Regions from separate parts of the Chryseobacterium sp. KBW03 genome, predicted to be linked through region 3. Evidence: riboswitches for the same ligand, from Rfam matches in the RefSeq annotation. Region 3 holds a riboswitch; each other region holds the start of a gene.

What was found. A riboswitch is a leader RNA that binds a small molecule or an ion and turns the genes downstream of it on or off. The one in region 3 is predicted to bind S-adenosylmethionine.
Region 1: another riboswitch for S-adenosylmethionine. It lies ahead of DBR39_RS08770 (SusC/RagA family TonB-linked outer membrane protein); the one in region 3 lies ahead of DBR39_RS19570 (TonB-dependent receptor plug domain-containing protein).
Region 2: another riboswitch for S-adenosylmethionine. It lies ahead of DBR39_RS08020 (alpha/beta fold hydrolase); the one in region 3 lies ahead of DBR39_RS19570 (TonB-dependent receptor plug domain-containing protein).

What each region holds. Positions count from the first base shown of each region.
Region 1 covers NZ_QAJO01000004.1:164,883-167,207, reverse strand. The annotation lists gene pckA (phosphoenolpyruvate carboxykinase (ATP)) at 1-312, shown strand, start outside; gene DBR39_RS08775 (type II 3-dehydroquinate dehydratase) at 490-897, opposite strand; SAM riboswitch class I at 1,141-1,241, shown strand; gene DBR39_RS08770 (SusC/RagA family TonB-linked outer membrane protein) at 1,325-2,325, shown strand, end outside.
Region 2 covers NZ_QAJO01000004.1:12,718-15,042, reverse strand. The annotation lists gene DBR39_RS08025 (MGH1-like glycoside hydrolase domain-containing protein) at 1-623, opposite strand, end outside; SAM riboswitch class I at 812-918, shown strand; gene DBR39_RS08020 (alpha/beta fold hydrolase) at 985-1,923, shown strand; gene DBR39_RS08015 (ACT domain-containing protein) at 1,929-2,325, shown strand, end outside.
Region 3 covers NZ_QAJO01000011.1:175,657-177,981, forward strand. The annotation lists gene DBR39_RS19570 (TonB-dependent receptor plug domain-containing protein) at 1-1,206, opposite strand, end outside; SAM riboswitch class I at 1,301-1,407, opposite strand; gene DBR39_RS19575 (alpha-amylase family glycosyl hydrolase) at 1,483-2,325, opposite strand, start outside.

The DNA of each region.
Region 1 (2,325 bases), on a different contig from region 3:
TGGAACGGTACTGGAAACAGAATTTCCCTGAAGGATACAAGAGCAATCATTGATGCCATCATTGACGGTTCTATCGATAATGCTCCTAAAACTCAGGTTCCTATCATGAACCTTGAGATTCCTACTGAATTACCAAACGTTTCTACAGGAATTTTAGATCCTAGAGATACCTATGGAAATGTTTCAGAATGGGAAGAAAAAGCAAAAGATCTTGCTTCAAGATATATCAAAAACTTTGAGCAGTATTGTGATACTGAAGAAGGTAAGAAATTAATTGCTTCAGGACCTCAATTGCAGGAACAAACTATCTAATAGTTATATACAACATACAGAAAAGCCTCATCATTGATGAGGCTTTTTTATTTTAATTCCCATAAATCTAATGAATTATGAAGACCTTTTTCATTGAGTTTTAGCTCATATCTTTATTAGTATCCATAAGCATCCGTTAAAATCGGTGTAATCAATGGGTAAAATAATTAGTGAAAATTACTTCAAACTTAATAAAGCCAATCTGTATCCATCCATTCCGAAGCCGGATAAAACAGCATCCGTATTGGCAGCTGTCACAGATTTCTGTCTGAACTCTTCTCGTTTATAGATATTGCTGATGTGAACCTCTACTTTTGGCTTTCGGATATTTTTTAAACAATCCGCAATGGCATAGGAATAATGAGTAAAAGCTCCGGGATTAATAACTACCGCATCAAAATCATCTTCCTGAAGCCTGTTGATGAGCTCTCCTTCAATATTCGACTGGTAATATTTTAATTCATGAGACTGAAACTCGGATCTTAAAATTTCCAAATAGCTTTCCATAGAAACGCTTCCATAGATTTCCGGTTCTCTGGTACCTAAAAGGTTGAGATTAGGACCGTTTATAATCAAAACTTTCATTCTATAAAATTAAAAACTTTTTTCAATTAATGGTCAAAAATTTCATTAAAGCATACTGTATGCTCAATTGAATTATTGATAATGATATTTGTCATGTTTGTGAAAGTGATAACGGATGTAACTCCCTATTTTAATGACTTTTATTAAAATATTATGTTAATTTTCAAAAATTTATCATGAAAAATCATAAGTCTACTTGTTTTGTAGACTAAAACTTTATAGCTTTGCAGTCATATTTCGATCGGCTTATAAAGAAAGATGGAGGGAACTGACCCTGTGAAATCTTGACAACCTACCTCCAAGAGGCAAGGTGTTACGTTCAGCCTTTAAAGGAAAAATAAGCATTTGGTTTATCGTATTTATCGATGCCCTTTGCTGTCTTTTCTGCAAAGGGTAAATTTTTAATATATGATAAACAAAATTGATTATGATTAGTAAATATTTATTTAACTCTAAAGCTTGGATACCTCCGGTTGCTGCATTTTTTCTGGGAATTACCAATGTCAATGCACAAAATTCCAAGCCGAAAAAAGATAGCCTCCATGAAAAAGAAATTGATGAAGTAGTGGTGGTAGCTTATGGAAAGGCAAAAAGAAACAGTTACACAGGTTCAGTAGCAACCATTTCCGGCGATAAGATTAATAACAGACCAGTTACCAATATTACCAAAGCATTGGAAGGGCAGGTTGCAGGGATTCAAACGACAAGTGCGTCAGGACAGCCAGGTGCTGTTTCTACCATCCGAATCAGGGGAATTGGTTCCATAAGTGCTTCCAGCGATCCTTTATATGTAGTGGACGGGATTCCCTTTGACGGAAACCTGAACTCTATCAGTCCAAGTGATATTGAATCTATAAGTGTTCTGAAAGATGCTACAGCAAGTGCATTGTATGGTTCAAGAGGAGCTAATGGGATTATCATTATTACGACAAAATCAGGTAAAAAAGGAGAAGCGAAAGTTAATTTTAATATCAGCCAGGGATTCTCAGGAAGAGCGGTAAAAGATTACGAACAGGTTAATACAGATCAGTATTTTCAATTATATTGGGAAGCATTGAGAAACGGCTACCAATCTGGCAAAGTGTCTTCTCAACAGGCAGCTCAGATGGCGACAGATAATCTTGTTTCCACACTTGGGATCAACCCTTACGGAACAGGTTATGCAAAACCAGTTGGAACAGACGGAAAGCTATTACCTGGTGCATCCCCATTATGGAATGACGACTGGAGAGACATCTTGCAGAGAGTGGCTTCAAGAAATCAGGTAGATCTTGATATCAGTGGAGGAAGTGAGAAAAGCAATTATTTCTTTTCCCTAGGCTATCTGGATGACAAAGGAATGGCTATTGAATCAGGATTTAAAAGATACAATACCCGATTAAAGATCAATTCTGAAGTGAAAAAATGGCTGAATGTTGGAGTGAACTT
Region 2 (2,325 bases), on a different contig from region 3:
TTGTATCCCCATTTCCAGTTATTTCTGAACCATACCGTAGGAGCTACCAGAATAGGAGCCTCATGCTGGCTTCGATTACAAACGGTGACTCTGGCTAGAATATCGTTGTGATCGGCTTTACAGTATTCAATGAAAATATCGAAATACTCGTCATTATCAAAAATTCCGGTGTCAAAAATCTCGTACTCCGGTTCCTTTTTGCTGCGTTTTCCGTTTTCTGTAACAAGATCATCGTAAGGAAATTCATTAATTGGATATTTATACACCATCTTCATATAGCTGTGGGTAGGCGTATTGTCCAGATAATAAAAGATTTCTTTGATGTCTTCACCATGATTTCCCTGAGGATTGCTCAACCCAAAGAATCGTTCTTTTACCATTTTATCTTTCCTGTTCCAGAACGAAAAAGCAAAACAGAAAAGCTGCTTTACATCAGAAATCCCAGCAATTCCTTCCTCTCCCCAGCGGTAAGCATAGCTCTCGGCATTATGATGATTGGTAAAATTCCATGCATTCCCATTCGGGCTGTAATCTTCACGTACATTTCCCCACTGGCGGTTGCTTACATAAGGTCCCCAGTTTTTCCATTTAGTATCTTGTAATCTTTCTTTTTCAACGGTCATATTTCATCATTTTTCAATACGAAGTTAGTTTTTTTGAGAAGTAATTCCAATTTTTTTCATCTGAATAATTATTAATATAGCCTTGAAATACTTGTATTTAAGGGCTGTTTTAAATATTAAAATAATTTTTTTTTGAAATTAAAAGAAAAGAACTACCTTTGCACCATTCGTTCATTTAAATATTGAAAATGTTATCAAGAAAGGTTGAGGGATTAGACCCTATGAAACCTTAGCAACCCTTTGCGCAAGCAAAGAAGGTGCTACGTTCTACCAATTTATTTTGGACAGATAACTTACTGAAGTTCTTTTCAGCCATTTCCTGTGGCATTTTCAATTGTATTTGTATTAAAATATAATAGAATTGAAAACAGAACTAAACTATATTAATCTTTCGTATCAAACGTATTCCCAAAAGGAATATCATATCTCATTAAGCTATCAGCTTTTTGGGAAAGATCTGTTTACAGCACCCATCATTCTAATCAACCATGCTCTTACCGGAAACTCAAATGTATCGGGAGAAAAAGGCTGGTGGAAACAATTGGTGGGAGAAAATCAGCTTGTTGATACCGATCAATATACTGTTCTGTGTTTCAATATACCCGGAAACGGTTATGACAATTTTTTAATTGAAGACTATGAAGACTTCACGCCTTCAGATATCGCAGCGATATTTCTGAAAGGGCTTGAAGCTTTACATATCAAAAATATATATGCCATTATTGGAGGCTCTCTTGGAGGGGGAATTGCATGGGAAATGCTTGCTAAGCAGCCGGATCTTGCAGAAATATTTATTCCCATAGCCTGTGATTACAGAACACACGACTGGCTTCATGCTCAATGTCTGGTTCAAAAATTTTTATTGAATGATAAAGATGAACCATTACAGAAAGCAAGAATTCATGCGATGCTCTGTTATAGAACTCCACAATCACTCAACGATAGATTTCAAAACCAATATAATCAGGACAAACAACGCCTGGAATCAGAAGACTGGCTGGTTTATCATGGTAATGCGTTAAACGAGAGATTTAGTTTAAAAGCGTACAAACTGATGAATCATCTCTTGATGAATATCAATGCTGATGAAAAAGCACTGGAGAAGATCGAAGCACGAATGCACATGATCTCCGTAGATACAGACTTATTCTTTCCGGCTTCTGAAATCCGAATGTGTTTTGAAAACTTAAAAGAGAAAAATAAGAATGTTTCTTATCACGAGATCCAATCTATACACGGGCATGACGCCTTCCTAATGGAATATCAACAATTAAATAATATCATAAAAAACATTTTATAGAAGTAATGAAAAATGCTAACGAAATAAAATTTTTGAAGAACAGATCAATCATCAAATTTGAAGGAGAAGATTTCCTGGGCGAAATCGGGATTGACGGTAGAATTTTTAAAGCGCTCACTTTAGCGCGTATCAGTGTAGGAGTAATCTCACAACAGGCCATAGAAAACGGAATTTCTATTTTGGTGCAGGAAATTGATGCAGAAAAAGCAGTCGCTTGTCTTATTGATGAGTTCGAAGCAGAAAGAAAATCTGGAAAAGTTTCTCAGATCTATAGTATCAATAATGTTTCTGTGATCGGTTTTGTAGCAGAAGATTTCAATAAAGTCTTTGCCGAACTGGCAAGAAACAATGTTTTCCCATTATTGCTGAATCAGGTAGCCGGAGAAAACAGAGTCAATATCG
Region 3 (2,325 bases):
AACATCAAGATTAACGGTATTTTGAAGGAAGCTATGGGCTCCTGCATAAAAAAGGGTTGGCGATTTTGCCCCAAGAGAAGCATTATTGGTATTGCTTACATTATAATTGAAAGTATTGCTTCCGAACGTATTACTCAGGTCGAATAGCCAGTCATTGACATTATATTTTGCACCTACAGCATAAGACACATCATACACCTGAGATCCAAGACTTGCCTGAAAACCGTTTGGGTAAATGGATGAAACGACATTAGATGTTTCGCTCGGTAGTCTTCTGAAGCCAAAACCTTTTCCTTCTTTGATACTGAAACCTCCGAAAGAATAGAGTTTAAAATTATCATTAAAAGGATATTCTGCATTAAAAAACAGCTGTCCCTGTCTAATCTGGGCATCTCCGATCTGGAAATTGAAGTCGTCACGCGTCAATCCTCGTTCTTTAATTTTTGCATCATCTGCAGCTCTTGCCGCTTCGGGATCATTTGCAAATGCATACGCAAAATTATCTCCGAAAATATCTAAATCATGATTTTGAGTTCTTGTCGTTTTACCCCTATGGCTTAATTGTAGTGAAAGATTAATATAGCCGTCTTTCTTTCCTAATGAAGTTCCGTAATTGGCTCCGGCCTGATAAGTGTCGCCATCATTTCTTCCGGTTACTCCATAAGTAAGACTTGCTGATGCTCCGGGATTTTTTTTAAGAATAACATTGATCACTCCGGCGATGGCATCAGAGCCATATTGTGCAGCAGCTCCGTCTCTTAAGACTTCAATTCTATCAATTGCAATGATGGGAATTGTCCCAAGATCTGTTCCTACAGAACCATTTCCTACCGTATTCTGATAATTAACTAAAGAGGTAGAATGCCTTCTTTTTCCGTTTAACAATACCAAAATCTGATCTGGTCCCATTCCTCTTAAGGATACGGGATCAATATGTTCTGTACCGTCAGAAGCAGACTGCCTCACTGCGTTGAATGATGGGATCACATAGTTTAGGAGATCCTGAGCAGTCATTTGTGGAGAGCTTCTCTGGATCTTGTCAATATTGATAACGTCTACAGGAACCGGTGTCTCAAGTTTTGTTCTTTTGACATTTCGGTTTCCGACAATGATAATGTCTTCGATTTGTTTTCCTTTCTCCTCATTCTCCTGAGCAGCTACCAAAATTACACTCAGCAAAAATACCGCTGTACTTAATTTTTTCATTTTTGTTCTTGCCAATTAATAATAACATTCCTGCGAACCTTTTCGCAGATAAACAAGACTTCAAGAAATGGAATTCATATAAGAATATTGACTTCACTTATCTCCCCTTTCGGGTTGGAATTAGCACCTTTGCACTTTTTTGAATTGTGCAGGTTGCTAAGGTTTCTTTGGGCCAAATCCCTCCACCTTTCTTGATAAATCTACCGCAAAAGTAGACTATTTTTTTCAATATACAAAAAAGGCAAATCAGCTATTCTGCCAATCTGCCTTTTTGTTCTACTTAACAATCATCTTTTGAATTGCGATTCCTGTTTCTGATTTCAATTGAACCAGATAAGTTCCTGGCGGATAATTGATTTTGGTTTCAAAAGTCCCGTTTTCTTTATCAATTTTGAATGAGTCCAGCTTTTTACCGGTCATGTCAAAAAATAAAATCTCACCGTTTTTTGCTTTGTTAAAAATTAATTTTGCGATCCCATTTTGTATTGGATTATTAACAATCTGAAGGGATAATTTATTAGCTGCATGAGTATCCGTTGTGGATAAAGCGCCTGCGTAATTTCCGAAAATCCTGAATTCTCCAGGCTGTAAAGTTATCGGAGCAGTTGTTGAAGCTATATTGGAAACACTGTCATCCATCAGATTCTGCCATTGACCTGTGTAAGGAAAGTAAGGAACAACATTTTGTGCAGAAGTAGTATAATTAGCCAATACCACCACATTCTTTATTCCGGTAGTAATGGTGGTATCATAGAGATAAATCCTGGTGATCAGGCCATCAGGATCATTCGTAAGATTATTGGATTCTATACTGTACGTTTTAGATTTGAAAATCTGATGGGTGTTTCTGATATTGATTATTTTAGCCCATGTGTCGTACACTGCTTTTCTGTTTGCATTGGTATCATATCCCAGCGTAAATGCAACGGGTTTCTCATCTGTTCTGCATCCGCTGTTGATTGTACCATCCGCACATCTGTTGATACTGAATTCGTATCCTAATTCTCCAAACTGCCAGATCATTTTCGGGCCGGGAATAGTGAAGAATGTAGCTCCGAAGGTTTTCATTCTTTCAAGAGCCGTATTCAGATTTTTAACACTATATCCTCCATTGACGGC